One region of the Marinobacter fonticola genome, then DNA from elsewhere that is predicted to be linked to it. Evidence: predicted binding sites of a transcription regulator. Region 1 holds the regulator's gene; the other holds the start of a gene.
What was found. The regulator LexA, encoded in region 1, represses DNA repair genes until DNA is damaged. The targets are predictions, from matches to a motif close to CTGTNTNNNNANACAG.

Region 1 (7,804 bases):
CCTGCCCGTCATCCAAACCGTCTACGTAGTAGCGCTCGGACTTGAGATCGTAGGTCAATTCCAGCGTGGTCCAGAACACCGGTACCGTGTAGTAACTGATGCCATGGGCTTCGGAAACACGCCAGAGATTGCCCTCCTCGTCGTACTCCTCGGTGGCGAGGATCTGCCAGCTATCTTCGTCGATGTAGAACACGCGGCGATGATAGATGTGGTCCATGCCGGTGCGCAGGGTCGCTTCTACCACCCAAACGCGATGCAGCTCATAGCGGGCCAGCGACTGATTGATATGCCGGCCCCGGATAATCTTGTCGGCACTGGCCTCGGGCTGATGCAATTTATAGGCATTGTAAGGCACGTAGATCTCGCGCTTACCTTTGAGCTCCCAGTCGTACTGATTGGGCGCTCCGTTGTACAAATCTTTCTGATCGACCGAGCGTAGGGACGAGCTGTTGGGCAGGTCGGTGGTGTACGCCAGGTTTGGCGAACGGCGCAGGCGGCGCTCGCCGGATTCGTAGCGCCAAGCCAGCCGGGGGGAACGCACCTGATCCAACGTTTCGTGGACCAGATTCAACGTGCCCGCCAAACTGGACGGGGACATGATACGGGTCTTCAGGTAGAAGATCTTGTTGTCGATATCGCGCAACTCAACGCCCGGCTCGCTATACGCGAAAAAGTAGTCGTACTCGGTCAGCACGGGGTTAAACGAACCGTCGACAGTCGGCGTCGCGAAAGCCGACCGGAAAGACACTTCCTCACCGCGGAACCGCAGGATATGATTCCAGATCGTTTCCAGGCCGTTGCTGGGAATCGGGAACGGACTGGTGGCAATGGTGTCACGCACGCCGTTGCCATTATCCAGCAAAGTCGCCTTGGCGGCATTCTCCCGGGAACGCTCGTAGATGCGTTCTGGATAAGCCGCTGTGCGTCGGCTCGGATACACCGGCATCACATAGTTAGGCCCATACTGGCGTAACAACTGCTGGTGACCGGCCGTTAAGTTGTCCTTATAAAGATCCAGATTACCGCCGGAGATAACAAACAGCGGCTTATCGTTGGGAAACGGATCGACCTCGATCTCACCTTCTCGGTAATCCGCCGGGGGAGTCGCCAAACCGCCATTCCAGGCGGGAATCGTACCGGTCACGTTGCCAGCACGCTCAGCACCCATCGGGGTTAGATCCTGGCCCAAGCGTGCAACCTCCGCTTCGGATACCTTGGCACTGACCCCACTGTGCCAAACAAGCGGTAAAAACATGGAAAGCGCAAGCCAACGATGGCGCATGATTCATATCCTCCAAACGGCAAGCCGTGAGCCAAGGTTCCGGCACCAGGACACCGCTGAACACATTTCTGTGCAGGGCCCTTACCACCGGAAATGCCCGACCACGGGAAAATGCCTGAAAAATTTCAAAGACGGCGCTTATTTGCCTGATGGATGAAATAATGACAAGAAATTATTTGTAGGAAGTTGTTAAAACCATGATGCATTTCGAGTTTTTTGACGCCACCGGTTTGCGGATATCTCTCATCGGCTGGACGCGAAACCGCAGCTGCTATCTGTTAGACTACGTAGACAGTCGTTACCTTTGGGGCACGGTATTTTTGCCCGGCTAATTTGCAAGCAGGTGGCTAATCGCTCATGGCATCTCAGTGGCCGTCTTTCACCAAACAGAAGGCATTCCTGGCATCCACTCTGCTCAGAATTGCAGATCGTCAGGAACACGCAGCTGAACGGGAAGCTTCAATTCAGGGGGCGGTTGCGCTGCTTCATGAGGCGCGCACGGCGCTGCTTCAGCTTATTGCGGAGCTCTACCAAGTCCGTCACACCTCACCGCGAGGGCTTGACGAACTGGCCGACTTGGTAGCCGGCGAAAGCGCTGAAATCGGCGAACTGCGCGAACTGGCTATGCGACCGGGCTCATGGTGGCAACACATTGAGGTATTGACTCAAACTCAACGCCACCCCGCCCAACGCAAGCTGTCGGTGGAACAAGATAACTTAATCGCGGTATCTGCAGAATCGGGGCCGGATCGTTCGACATCCGCACTTCTGAACACGGCGGCAGGTCTGAAACAGTACATCGAGATCATTCTGGAACGCCACGACGAGTGGTGAGTCCAACGTAATAAATTTCTCATTCAGGCGGCGCAGCCGTCAGGAATAAGGCAGTATTTATGTCTACATCAATTCTGGAAATTGTCGAGCTTCCCGATGGCGATTTCGCCTTGCGTCGGGCCGATGACGAGACCGCGCCGCTGGTGCGCATCTCGTTCTCCCAGGAAGCACGCGACATGATGGAAGAGCAGGACCTCACGGTCGCAAAAGCGATGATGACGGCCGGCATCGAAGCCGTTGGCAATATAGCCCACGATATCGATTGGGATGAGGATGAGCTAGAGCATCAGCCCTCAACTCATCCGAGAACCTTGCACTGACTATTGCTGACTTGTCATTGCGCAAGATGCAAAAACGGGCGCCTTGGCGCCCGTAAAATATTCATGCACCTCCCGCCCGATGCAGCTTCAACCCCGAGCAGCGCTCATTGCTCAGTTCCTGCCGTTTAGCCCATCAATACACATAGCCTCTCGGCGTACACGCAAACCAAAGCCTAACGATACTATTTTATTTGCCTTCTTCGTCTTATTCGCCGGAACATTGGCTTGCCGGATTTATCATCGCTGACGAAGCACGACGCCATGGCTATCCCCTTTTGCGGACGCGAACTGCAGCCGATCGAACGCGGCAGCGCCAAACGCACCCCCCGTCCACATCACCACAGCGTGGCAAGTTCCAGCAGCCAATGCACGCTCCGCCAGCGACAAGGCATCATGCTGACCGGTTGAACGCAGCACGAGGAGTTCGCCAGCAACGATGCCATGCATCTGCTGCCACTTTTGCATCAGCGTTTGAGGTGGGTCGATCCACGCCAGCCAGCGGCGCTCCTGGTTCAGCTGCGTCAGCATCGATAACAGCAACTGCATATTCTCAACCTGCGCCTCTGGCAGGATAATTTCGGTGACGTTACCTTCCGGCCTGTTCGGAGCAGGCGGTATGGCCGCGTCAGAAAGGTCCTTGTTAGAGCCACGGCCCGCGGGGAGAGTCACCGCGCCTGAACACGCGACCGGACTCGCTCGCCACCCATCTATCGCCGGAGCGCCGGATGAGGGGCGAGCCACGGCGTTCGACGACAACACAGCATTGTTGTAAGTCAGGTTCTGATTAAAACTAAGCTGCTCCACGAGACACCTCCAATGCCATACACGCCAAATTCTAGGTCGGTCAGTGCATATCCGAGCGACGAATCACACCCACACCAAGGCCTTCGATAAATAACTCCTGCTCGGTCAGATCGATATCGATGGGTTCGAATTCGTCATTTTCCGGCAATAGGTACACGTGGGTTCCTTCCCGCTTAAAACGCTTCACCGTCACTTCCTCGCCGACGCGCGCTACGACAACCTGGCCACTGTGGACATCCTGCGTCCTATGGACCGCCAATAGGTCGCCGTCGAAAATACCGATATTCTTCATACTCATGCCGCGCACACGCAGCAGGTAATCTGCAGAGGGGGAAAAAAAGGTCGGCTGAAGAGCACAATAATCGTCAATATGTTCTTCTGCGAGAATCGGGTTACCGGCCGCCACCTGCCCTACAATAGGTAGACCGGGGTCTTCCTCGGCCTCGGGCAGCCGGATGCCCCGACTGGCACCGGGCACCATTTCAATGGCACCTTTGCGAGCCAATGCCCGGAGATGCTCTTCCGCCGCGTTGGCGGATTTGAACCCCAGCTCTCGCGCAATTTCTGCACGGGTGGGCGGATAGCCTGTCTCACCCACATGGCGGCGAATGATATCGAGGACTTGGGATTGTCGCGGTGTCAGCTTCATGCCGTTTACCTGTCTTTATATACAGTAACTGGAACTATATACAGTATTTTATCCAGTGTAAACCCTAATGGCATGAGAGCGGCCAAGAGGCTGCCAACAGCGTGACAACATCCTGAGCCGATTGTGGAGGGAGCTTACTTTACGGAGAATTCTTTGCGTGGCTTGTAGGGAATCGATTCAACTTTCACCTCGTCCACCCTCGCTTGGGCTGGACCTTTGTGTAGCCATTCAACCAGCCATTCAATAGCGGATTCATCGCCACAAGCTACAATCTCGACACCGCCATTAGAGAGATTCTTGGCATAGCCCGAAATCCCTTTGGACTTCGCCTGCTCTTGAGCACTGGCGCGGAAGTTGACGCCCTGCACACGCCCTGATACCACGACCCGAATACACTGTTCTTCCATTACAACAACCTCCCTGAATAGACGTGAAATACGTTCATCTTTTTACCATATACCCTAACGTGGGCGGCGCTCTCTTAAAATGCCGCCATAGTTTGCGTTAACTCGGTGAGTCATGAAAACATTGAGAATTATCAAGGCCGGACCAGGCACCTAGTGCGCTGTTTGGTTAATTCGCTGACTTACTGCGAGCTTCTGAAGGCTTTGGGCAAGGCGCTGGTCTGCAGGCATGGTGCAGCAGGGAATCTGGCCCTAATCACCAACGATACTTGCCCCAGTTCTCGGGGTTGGCCCAATACTTGGAATTGTTCCAGTCCCGGGGCCGGTTGTAGGTCTCGATATCGTAAGCGTAGACCACCGTACCATCGTCGAGGGATGAGTAACGGCGAAAGGCCAGGCCAATCATCTCGTTGAATGACCAGTCGTCTTCCGGCGCCACGCTCACCGCTACTCGACGCGCGCCGGCGTTGCGCAGCCAGCCCAGGAATTGGCGCGCATCCTCATGAGAGAGCGTGCCGAGGAGCCCGGTCACCAGCGCCAGATCGGCCACGCCCGTGAGCCGCTCCCGAACCGAGAGCGGATCCTGCGTCATATCCAACAGCCGGGCGTCGGCATGATCCGTCCAGATCCGTCCGACCTTACGCGCCGTATCGCCGGCAACAATCAAGTGTTTGGGATGGAATTCGCCCAGCAACTGTTTGAGGATTCTTTCGAGCATAGCGTCCTGGCCGATAGTCATTGATGGCCCAATCAGTTTAACAGGCCACGCCGCCGACCGCCCTTGTTCGGCTCTCGCCCAGCCCGGTTTCAAGACATCGTTGCCGACTGTTCATCGTGAGGACGGCTCTCTGTGATAAAGTGGACAACAGTGCTAGCGAAAAAATCCCGAAAAACAGCGCTTGCCAGGATTTTATCGAAACATCCAGCCTCGTCGAGCGGTAGCGCGGGATTGATTTGCGACCAAGTAAGGAGACCGCATGAGTCAAGATCAGGCATGCCGGATGCCGACTATCCGGAATACCCGGGATGGCAAGGAGCGCCGCGTCGGCGTGGAGATCGAGATCTCCGGCCTGCCGTACGACAACCTTGTCAGCCTTTCCGCTACTCTCCTCGAGGGTAAAGCCCGGCTCGAATCCCGCTACGTTAGCAAGATCAAGACAGCGATGGGCGACTACACCATCGAATTGGACTCCGATCCGATTAAGGACCTCGATCTGCAAGACGAACGCCTGCCGGAATCTATCCGCGAACTCGGGGGGCATGCCATGGAGATGATCGACTTCGCGGCTGAACGCATCGTACCGCTGGAAATCATCACTCCCCCCCTTCCCTTGTCAGAACTCGAGACCGTCGAGCAGCTATGCGACAGTTTGCGGGAAGCAGGCGCACTGGGTAGTCGGGAAGCGTTACTTTATGCCTTCGGGATGCAACTGAATCCGGAGTTGCCAGACCTGGAACCGGCTACCCTGGTCAATTATTTCCGCGCATTCGCGGCGCTCTACGAGTGGCTCAAGGCTCGGCACCAAATCGACATCAGCCGCAAGTTCACCACTTACATCGAGCCTTGGCACAACGATTATGTCGACATGATCATGGAGCCGGATTACGCGCCGGACCAGAGTCAGTTGATGCGTGATTACCTGCATTATAACCCGACTCGCAATCGGGCCCTGGACCTGTTGCCGCTGTTTGCGCACCTGGACGAAACACTGTTGCGCGAGTACGTGGACGACGAAAGGGTCAAAGCCCGGCCCACCCTGCACTACCGCCTGCCCGACTGCGATATCGACAATCCTAAGTGGCACTTCTCCAGCGTCTGGAATGACTGGGTCGTGGTGGAAGAACTTGCGACAGACCCCGAGAAGCTGACAAATCTGATGGCAGAGTACCGGCAAAGCCGCAAGCTCAGCTTCAAGAATCTGACGACCAGCTGGAAGGATCGCTGTGACGAATGGCTGAAGCAGAACCAGGCCTGACCATAGGCATCAGTGGCCCGGCCCGGCAGCGTCTGACTCACCGCTTGATTCGTTTTGGGCTGAGCATTTATGGCGCAAAAACACTCTTTATTCGCCCGGGATCGAAAGTGGATGTCAGCATGCTCGACGGTTTGGTCTTGTCCGGCGGCACTCACGTCCATCCCTCCCGATACGGCCAGGAACCGGAAGTCAGTGCGCGTTATGACCGGACTCGGGACGAGACCGACTGGCGCCTGCTGACAGAGGCTCAGGCTCATCGGCTTCCGGTGTTGGGTATCTGTCGCGGCGCGCAGCTCATCAACATTTTCCGGGGTGGTTCGCTGTGCCAGGATATAACCCCACTCCGGGTCAATACCCGTCACCGCCCGCTGCTCCTCCCGCTGCAGACGGTGCGCCTGGTGCGCAATAGTCTGCTGGGCCGAATCATGCTGGGACCCACCATCGGCGCCAACCGTATCCACAGTCAGTCCATTAAACGATTGGGACGGGGCTTACGGGTGGTCGCTCTGGACAACGATTATTTCGTGCAGGCGGTGGAAAGCGAGGAAGGACATTGGCTGTTAGGTGTGCAATGGCATCCGGAATACCTGCTTTACCATCCACTGCATCGACGCATCTTCGAGCAGTTCGTGGCGGCGGTACGGACCCACAAACTCAATCGCCTCGGTCATATCGAAGGACCGGCGCTATGAAGGCTCGCAGCCGAAAGCTCGGGTCCCTTAACGCAAGAGTTTAGGACGTCTAGAGCGCAGTCAGGTATTTGGTAAGAACCCCCTTCAACTGTTTGAGGGTTTCCGCATCCTGTTCGGCGGCGGTGAGATTTTTTTCTGCGTAGCGGCGAAGATCCTCACGGGTCCGTATGCCAGCAGGGTCTTGCCCCGTCAGCTCCAACAGAACCTGCTGTTCCCTGCGCGTCAGACGCACTTGCTGCCCGTGCACCAGCATGAAACTAACTCCGTTAAATCCAATCTCAATGAATTCAGTCGAACACCCAAAGGCCCCTCTAACATCCGGACGACCTTACGGCATCCAGGACTTTTTTAGTGACCTTTATCGACAGATAGACCTAAAACATCAATTAGACAAGGAATCGTATTATGTCATTTGATTTGCGCCATGGTCAGCAACGCTTTACGGGCGCTTTATTGCTGGCTCTGAGCCTGATGCCGGCCACAACCCTTGCCGGTGAGGTCAGTGTGACCGGAGAGGGTAAGGTGGAGTACACCCCAGACAGTGTCCGTCTACAATTCACGGCCCGAGAGCAAGACAAGACCCCCCAGGTCGCCACCGAAGCGGTCAAAGGCAAGATGGCTCAATGGGAAGAGGCTGTCAGCGCTTACCGCAATCAGCTGGAGGATTACGACAGCGCCACGCTGAACCTTTACACGCAGCAGCTTCCGCCGGCCAAGGAGGGGGAGCAGCCGCGTTCACGGGCCGTTGCCTCGCAGTCGGTGAGTTTCACCCTGCCGGCGCTGGATTCGCTCAATCCCGTGCTGCAGGCGGCCCAAAGCAGTGGCCTTGAGTACCATATCAGT
Region 2 (7,804 bases), 200 kb from region 1:
GCCGGAAACCCTGCTCTGCACGGATGTCGCGAGCCAGGCTCGCTCAGGGCGGTGATCGGCGTTAAGGCTCAGGGTATTCAGGGCGCCATCGCCCAGACGCGCCTGCAACCGGCTGAGCAGGTGCTGCCGGGCTTCGTCCCGGGAGGCCGTGGATTCGCCGAACAGATCATCGGCGATGGGCGCATCCCGGCGCATAAAGCGCCTGACTTTGACGGATAGGCCTATAGCGGGCGATTCCAGCTCATGACGCTCCAGCCGCAAGCGCACCAGCGCGAGAAAAGCGGAAGCCCGGTGTTCCGGTGCTGTGGAGCGGATCTGCAGCGGTGTCACCGGCCGATGCCGGTGGCGGATTTCCAGCTGCAGGGTGTCGGTATCCTGCTGGCGCCAGCGCAGCTCTTCTTCCAGTTCCTGGAGCGCTCTCTGCAGAGGAAACAACAGGCCGCTGCTATGCTCCACATCCTCGGCAAAATCCAGCTGGCGATGGAAATAGGGGGGGGGTAGCCAGTCGGTCTGCGGGTCGGCGGTACTGCCTTCGATTTTTTGTAGCGCCAGGCTGATGTCCGGTCCCAGGCGCCGGGCCAACTCCCGGTCCGGTAACTGCAGTACCGAGCCCAGGGTATGTAGCCCCATGCGTTGCAGGCGCTCGATCGTCTTTTCATCCAAACCGCTCTGGCCCACGGTTACCCGATCCAGGGAGCGTCGCAGGTGTTGGGTATCTTCGCTGCATTCCCCGCTCCGGCTTCGGGCCAGGATGCGGGCGGCCTTGGGGGTTAGTCCGCAAGCGAGCCAAGCCGTTAGGTAGCGCTGGGCTAGGTGGGTCTGCAGTTTCTCCCAAAGGGCGGACAGGCTGCCGTGAAGGCGCCTCAGGCTACCGGCCTCAATAAGAATGCCATCCGGTGGATAGAGGCTGATGCGGGCGACGTGGCGGTAGAGCCATAACGCCTGTTGCTCCAGGACCCGGCCCTGTTCCTCCATATCGGCTTCGATCAGATGCAGTGTTTCGGCCAGGGCGGTTGCCGTCTGCGTGGTCTGGCCGACAGTGACCCCCAACTCTTCCGCTTCCGGATTGAGCTGTAGCACCCGTGGCGGATGACCGCTGATCAGCGCCATGGGCCGGGAAGTCGCTTCACTCTGGCTGAAATGCTCCAGCAGCAGGTGAGGGAAGTGAAGGTAAAGCCATAGCATGATGGTTTCAGTCCTGCCGCTGCGACCAAGGGCCCTGGATAATCTCGGCAGTCCGGCTTCGGGGAAGGTCCACCACCGGCGGAATCGATAGCTTGAGATCTGCAACCGGCCAGCCGCCGCGGCGCTTGAGGATGTCGGTCTGTAGTTTCCAGCCGTCCTCCGGTGCAAGTTTCAGGCGCAGGGCCGCGGGTGAGTGTTCCTGGGCATGGCTTGTGTCACGAAACAGGATGCATAGGCTGTCGCCGGCTTCGGCGGCCAGTTGGATACGGCGGATTTCGCTGCGCTTTATGCTGTCGAGCCAAACCATCACCAGGCCGGTGGTGGATGAGCGCAAGCAATTCTCCAGGGTCCAGAGCTGGTCTTCCCGGCTTTGGGTGTGGACCTGAACGATATGGGCGATATCCACCTCGGCACGGGCCAGGGCCGGCGCATAGGGAATATGGGGAGCGTCGATCCAGAAAGCGGTCAGGCCCTCCCGGGTGAGCTTGCGCAAGACGGGCAGGATCAGTTGGAGTTCGCCGATGCCGCAATGGGGAATCAGGCATTCGATCATGGCACCGCGAGGCCAGCCGGCGCCGGGTAGGTATTCGTCCAGCAGATGGAATCCGGTGGCTGCGGCGTCTGTCCGAGTCTGTCGTTTCTGCTGGCTCGCCTGCCAGACCTGGGCACTATCCAGCAATTTATCGATGATTTCGCTCATACCGCCATTCCGCTCAATACTGTTTATTTATACAGTATATTGTCGGATGGCTGCTTTGCAATGTCTAGTGCGCGATAGACATTGTGACCGGCGAGAGTGTCCCACTTGAATGCCTTGACCCAATTCAGGTGCAGATGCAGGCTGAGGCAGTGTTGAATATTGTCAGTATTGAATATTGTCAAAATTGATAATGTCAGAATTGGACTAAGGAGCCTCTGAAAAAGTTCAGGCTGTGGATGAAGCGCAAGGCGCACGGAACGCAAGATGCGAGACATACCTTTCTGGTAGGCGAGTATCTGAGTACCGCGCAACGCAGTGATTCGCCACAGAATGGACTTTTTCAGAGGCTCCCTAACCGGCAATCATCGAAACAAGGAGAGTGTTATGACTGAATTGAAATCGCAGTCCTGTGAAGCCTGTAAATCCGATGCGCCACAGGTGATCGGCGACGAACTGGCCAGCCTGCAAAAGGAGGTGCCCAAGTGGACGCTGGTCGAGAAAGGTGGCGAGCAGCAGATCGAGCGCACCTTCAAGTTCAAGAATTTTGCCGAGGCCCTGGGGTTCACTCAGAAAGTAGGGGATCTGGCAGAGTCGGAAGGCCATCACCCCGCGCTTCTCACCGAATACGGCAAGACCACCGTCAATTGGTGGACCCACAAGATCGGCGGCCTGCATCGCAACGATTTCATCATGGCCGCTCGGACGGATGAGCTTTTCGGCGAATAAGCACGGCTATTCCTTCCGGGCGGGCGGCTTACGCCGGCCCGGACAATCCGTTATCATGCACCGTTTTCCTGGTGAGGGACGCGCGCCAAACCAATTGGCGTATACAGTTCTGAATCCCAATGACAATGGTTTCGGTAAGGCATGGAGTTGTAGTAACGCATGGAACATACGTATCGTCTGGTGATTTCCTGTCCTGACCGGGTCGGCATCGTGGCTAAGGTGAGTAACTTTTTGACCACCTACAACGGCTGGATTACCGAAGCCAGTCACCACTCCGACAATCAGGCCGGCTGGTTCTTCATGCGTCATGAAATCAAGGCCAGCTCCATTCCGTTCGGGCTCGACCAGTTCCGCACGGCCTTCGAGCCAATTGCCCGTGAATTCGATATGACCTGGCATGTAGCGGATTCCGCCGCGCCCAAAAAAGTCGTGCTGATGTGCAGCAAGGAATCCCACTGCATTGCCGACTTGCTGCACCGCTGGCACAGCAAAGAGCTCAATGCCGAGATCGCGGCCGTGATTTCCAACCACGACGACCTTCGCCGCATGGTGGAGTGGCACGATATTCCTTATCACCACATACCGGTCACCAGGGAGAACAAAGCGGAAGCCTTCGCCGAGATCGGTGAGTTGTTCGAGGGTTATAATGCCGATGTGATCGTGCTGGCGCGTTACATGCAAATCCTGCCGCCGGAGTTGTGCGAACGGTACGCGGGCAAGGTGATCAACATACACCACAGCTTCTTGCCATCCTTCGCCGGAGCACGGCCATACCACCAAGCGTACAGCCGTGGCGTGAAGCTGATCGGGGCGACCTGCCATTACGTCACCCAGGACCTGGACGAGGGTCCGATCATCGAGCAGGATGTCATTCGCGTGAACCACAGCGACACCATCGAAGACATGGTGCGTCTGGGTAAGGATGTAGAGAAAAACGTACTGGCCCGGGGGCTGCGCGCCCATGTCGAAGACCGGGTTATTACCCACGAAAACAAGACCGTGGTCTTCAACTGATCGCTCCCTGTTCAGCCTGAAGGTATCTCTTTGCTTTTCTGGGGCTTTTCAGCCCCTGCCGCTTTTCCCGCCCAACTTCGCTCAAGCGTTATTTGCCTGTCACTCTGAAGGCCTGAGTGTGGTATGATTGCCCGCTTATAAATGCCCTTCGGATCAGGAGTTGTTCAGAGACTCCTAAGCCAGCATCGTCCGGTCAGGTACAGGCTCGGGGACGTTCGGCGCAAGACTTCCCAAGGGTAAATTCCGCGTCCCATAACGCGGGAATCGTCATGTCGCGATTCCATAAAAACGACGACTTCCAGCAAACGCAAAGGAACCTTTCTCGATGGGTGAATTAGCCAAAGAGATCCTGCCCGTAAATATTGAAGATGAGCTGAAACAGTCCTACCTCGATTACGCCATGAGCGTTATCGTCGGTCGTGCTCTGCCCGATGTCCGGGATGGACTCAAGCCTGTTCACCGCCGTGTTCTGTTCGCCATGTCCGAGTTGGGCAACGACTGGAACAAGACCTACAAGAAATCCGCCCGTGTGGTGGGCGACGTCATCGGTAAATATCACCCCCATGGCGACTCTGCGGTCTACGACACCATCGTGCGTATGGCCCAGCCGTTTTCTTTGCGTTATCCGCTGGTCGACGGCCAGGGTAACTTCGGTTCCATCGACGGCGACAATGCCGCGGCCATGCGTTACACCGAAATTCGCATGAAGAAGATTGCCCATTCGCTGCTGGCGGATCTGGACAAGGAAACCGTCGATTTCGTGCCCAACTACGACGGCACCGAGGAAATTCCCGATGTCCTGCCAACCCGTGTGCCGAACCTGCTGGTCAACGGCTCATCCGGTATCGCGGTGGGGATGGCGACCAACATCCCGCCCCACAACCTGACGGAAATCGTTAATGGCTGCCTGGCGCTGATTGATAATCAGGACATCACCATCGACGAATTGATGGAGTATATTCCGGGGCCCGATTTTCCCACCGACGGTATTATCAATGGCCGAGCCGGTATCATCGAAGCCTACCGGACTGGCCGTGGCCGTATCTATATCCGCTCCCGTCACGAGATCGAGCAGGACAAAAAGACCGGCCGTGAAGCGATCATCATTACCGAGCTGCCGTACCAGCTGAACAAGGCGCGTCTGATCGAGAAGATCGCCGAGCTGGTCAAGGAGAAGCGGCTGGAAGGCATTACCGAGCTGCGTGACGAGTCCAACAAGGAGGGTATCCGCGTGGTGATCGAGCTGCGCCGCGGGGAGAACGCCGAGGTTATCGTCAACAACCTGTTCGCCCACACCCAGTTGGAAACCGTCTTCGGTATCAATATGGTCGCCCTGATCAACGGCGAGCCGAAGATTCTCAACCTGAAAGAAATTCTCGATGCGTTCGTCCGTCACCGTCGCGAAGTGGTGACTCGCCGGACCCTCTACGAACTGCGCAAGGCCCGCGAGCGTGGCCATATCCTGGAAGGCCTCACGGTCGCCTTGGCCAACATCGATGAAGTGATCGAGCTGATCAAGCAGTCGCCCAGCGCTTCAGAAGCCAAGGAAAAGCTGATCGACAAGGGCTGGGAGCCGGGCCAGGTTTCCGACATGCTGGAGCGCGCCGGTCAAGATGCCTGCCGTCCGGACGATTTGCCGGAAATCTATGGCATGCGCGACGGGCTTTATCACCTGTCACCGGAACAGGCTCAGGCTATCCTGGACTTGCGCCTGCACCGCCTCACCGGTCTGGAAACCGAGAAGCTGCAGAACGAGTACAAGGAAATCATCGACAAGATTGCCGAGTTGCTGCACATCCTCAGCGAGCCGGCACGGTTGATGGAAGTGATCCGCGAAGAACTGGAAGCGGTCGTCTCCGAATTTGGCGACACTCGCCGTACCGAAATCATCAGTTCCCGTCGCGATCTGACCATCGCCGACCTGATCGACGAAGAAGACCTTGTGGTGACCATTTCCCACAACGGTTACGCCAAGACCCAGCCGGTCGAGACCTATCAGGCTCAGCGCCGGGGTGGCCGTGGCCGCTCCTCGACCACGATGAAGGAAGAGGATTTCATCGAGAAACTGCTGGTCGCCAACTCCCACGACACCATTCTGTGTTTTACCAATAAAGGAAAGGTGTACTGGCTACGGGTGTTCGAGATTCCCCAGGCCAGCCGTGCGGCCCGTGGTCGTCCGATGGTGAACATCCTGCCGCTGGACGAGGATGAGCGCGTGACCACCTTCCTGCCGGTACGCGATTATCCGGAAGATCACTACGTGCTGATGGCGACCTCCGCCGGTGTCGTCAAGAAGACGCCGCTGCCTAACTTCTCCCGTCCGCGTACCAGCGGCTTGATTGCCCTGTCCCTGGATGAAGGCGACACCCTGATCGGTGCGGCGATCACCGCCGGCGAATCCGAAGTCATGCTGTTCTCGTCTGCGGGCAAGGCGGTTCGCTTCAAGGAAGGGCAGGTGCGTGCCATGGGCCGGACGGCGCGTGGTGTGCGCGGTATCCGCATGCCGGAAGGTCATCGTGTGGTCTCCCTGATTATTCCGGAAGAAAGCGGCATGATCCTGACCGCCAGTGAGAACGGCTACGGCAAGCGTACCCAGCTCGACGAGTTCCCGTCTTATAGCCGGGGTAGCCAGGGCGTTATCGCCATGCAGTGTTCCGACCGTAACGGTAATCTGGTTTCGGCCACTCAGGTGTTTGAAAGCGACGAAATGATGCTGATCTCTGACAAGGGCACATTAGTGCGTTCAAGCACCGGGGAAGTCTCCCTGCTGAGCCGGAATACCCAGGGTGTACGGCTAATCCGTCTAACCCAGGAAGACGAGCGCCTGGTCGCTGTCCAGCGGATTGCCGACAGTGGGCTGGACGAAGACGGCGAGGAAGGTGAGACGGTCGACGGCGACGATGCGCCGGCGCAAGAGGGCGATGCGGACTGAATCGGTCCGCACACCGATCTAAGGAGCCTCTGATTCTTCATTGGACTTATTCAGAGGCTCCCTGAAGCTTTAACGGAGAGAAAAGGCGGTAATGACCAGAGCATATAACTTCTGTGCAGGCCCGGCGACCTTGCCGGCAGAGGTGCTCCAGCAAGCCCGTGAGGAAATGCTGGACTGGAGAGGCACGGGCATGTCGGTGATGGAAATGAGTCACCGCAGCGACGCATTCGTCGCCATCGCCCAGACCGCCGAACAGGACCTTCGGGAACTGGCGGGTATCTCCGATGACTATGCGGTCTTGTTCATGCAGGGCGGCGCCAGCAGCCAGTTCGCCACGGTGCCGCTCAATCTGATGCGCGGCAAGTCGTCGGCGGACTATGTCAACACCGGTATCTGGTCGAAGAAGGCGATTGCCGAAGCCAAGCGCTTTGCTGACGTGAACGTGGCGGCCTCCAGCGAAGCGCAGGGGTTTACCACGGTTCCCGACCCATCCAGCTGGACGACCAATCCGGACGCCGCCTACCTGCATTACACGCCGAACGAAACCATCGGCGGCCTGGAGTACGATTTCATTCCGGATTCCGGCGATGTGCCGTTAGTGGCGGATATGTCCTCCACGCTGCTATCGCGCCCGCTGGATATCTCCAGGTTTGGCCTGATCTACGCTGGTGCCCAGAAGAACATTGGACCCTCTGGTCTGGTCGTGGTGATTATCCGCAAGGACCTACTGGGCCACGCTCAATCCAGTACGCCGACCATGCTGGACTACAAGGTGATCGCTGATAACGACTCCATGTATAACACGCCGGCGACCTATTCCTGGTACCTGGCTGGACTGGTCTTTAAGTGGCTCAAAGCCCAGGGTGGCGTTACCGGCATGGGCGAGATCAACAAGCGTAAGGCCGACAAACTATACGGCTATATCGACAGCAGCGATTTTTACGCTAACCCCATCGAGCCGCGCTTCCGGTCCTGGATGAACGTGCCATTCACCCTGGCAGAGGACAGTCTCAACAACGATTTCCTCAAGGGCGCCGAGGAACGGCTGCTGTTGAATCTCAAAGGTCATCGAACCGTCGGAGGCATGCGCGCCTCTATTTATAACGCCATGCCGGAATCGGGTGTCGATGCCCTGATCGACTACATGAAAATGTTCGAGAAGGAGCGGGGCTGATGATGAGTGACGAACAGGCCCGCCTGGCGGAGCTGCGCGACCGCATCGACAGTCTCGACAGGCAGATCATGGA

Region 2: imuA (translesion DNA synthesis-associated protein ImuA) is a predicted target of LexA. The motif match lies at 1,905-1,920, and genes of this name have one in related genera.

Annotation. Positions count from the first base shown of each region.
Region 1 covers NZ_CP043042.1:1,566,219-1,574,022, reverse strand. Annotated here, with positions in the region: gene FXO11_RS07030 (DUF1329 domain-containing protein) at 1-1,282, opposite strand, end outside; gene FXO11_RS07025 (DUF6586 family protein) at 1,640-2,116, shown strand; gene FXO11_RS07020 (hypothetical protein) at 2,176-2,436, shown strand; gene FXO11_RS07015 (cell division inhibitor SulA) at 2,674-3,240, opposite strand; gene lexA (transcriptional repressor LexA) at 3,281-3,889, opposite strand; gene FXO11_RS07005 (acylphosphatase) at 4,024-4,296, opposite strand; gene FXO11_RS07000 (DUF6231 family protein) at 4,550-5,011, opposite strand; gene FXO11_RS06995 (amidoligase family protein) at 5,271-6,269, shown strand; gene FXO11_RS06990 (gamma-glutamyl-gamma-aminobutyrate hydrolase family protein) at 6,245-6,961, shown strand; gene FXO11_RS06985 (hypothetical protein) at 7,011-7,214, opposite strand; gene FXO11_RS06980 (SIMPL domain-containing protein) at 7,367-7,804, shown strand, end outside.
Region 2 covers NZ_CP043042.1:1,763,715-1,771,518, forward strand. Annotated here, with positions in the region: gene FXO11_RS07865 (Y-family DNA polymerase) at 1-1,185, opposite strand, end outside; gene imuA (translesion DNA synthesis-associated protein ImuA) at 1,193-1,885, opposite strand; gene FXO11_RS07875 (4a-hydroxytetrahydrobiopterin dehydratase) at 2,270-2,611, shown strand; gene purU (formyltetrahydrofolate deformylase) at 2,771-3,625, shown strand; gene gyrA (DNA gyrase subunit A) at 3,951-6,557, shown strand; gene serC (3-phosphoserine/phosphohydroxythreonine transaminase) at 6,649-7,731, shown strand; gene pheA (prephenate dehydratase) at 7,734-7,804, shown strand, end outside.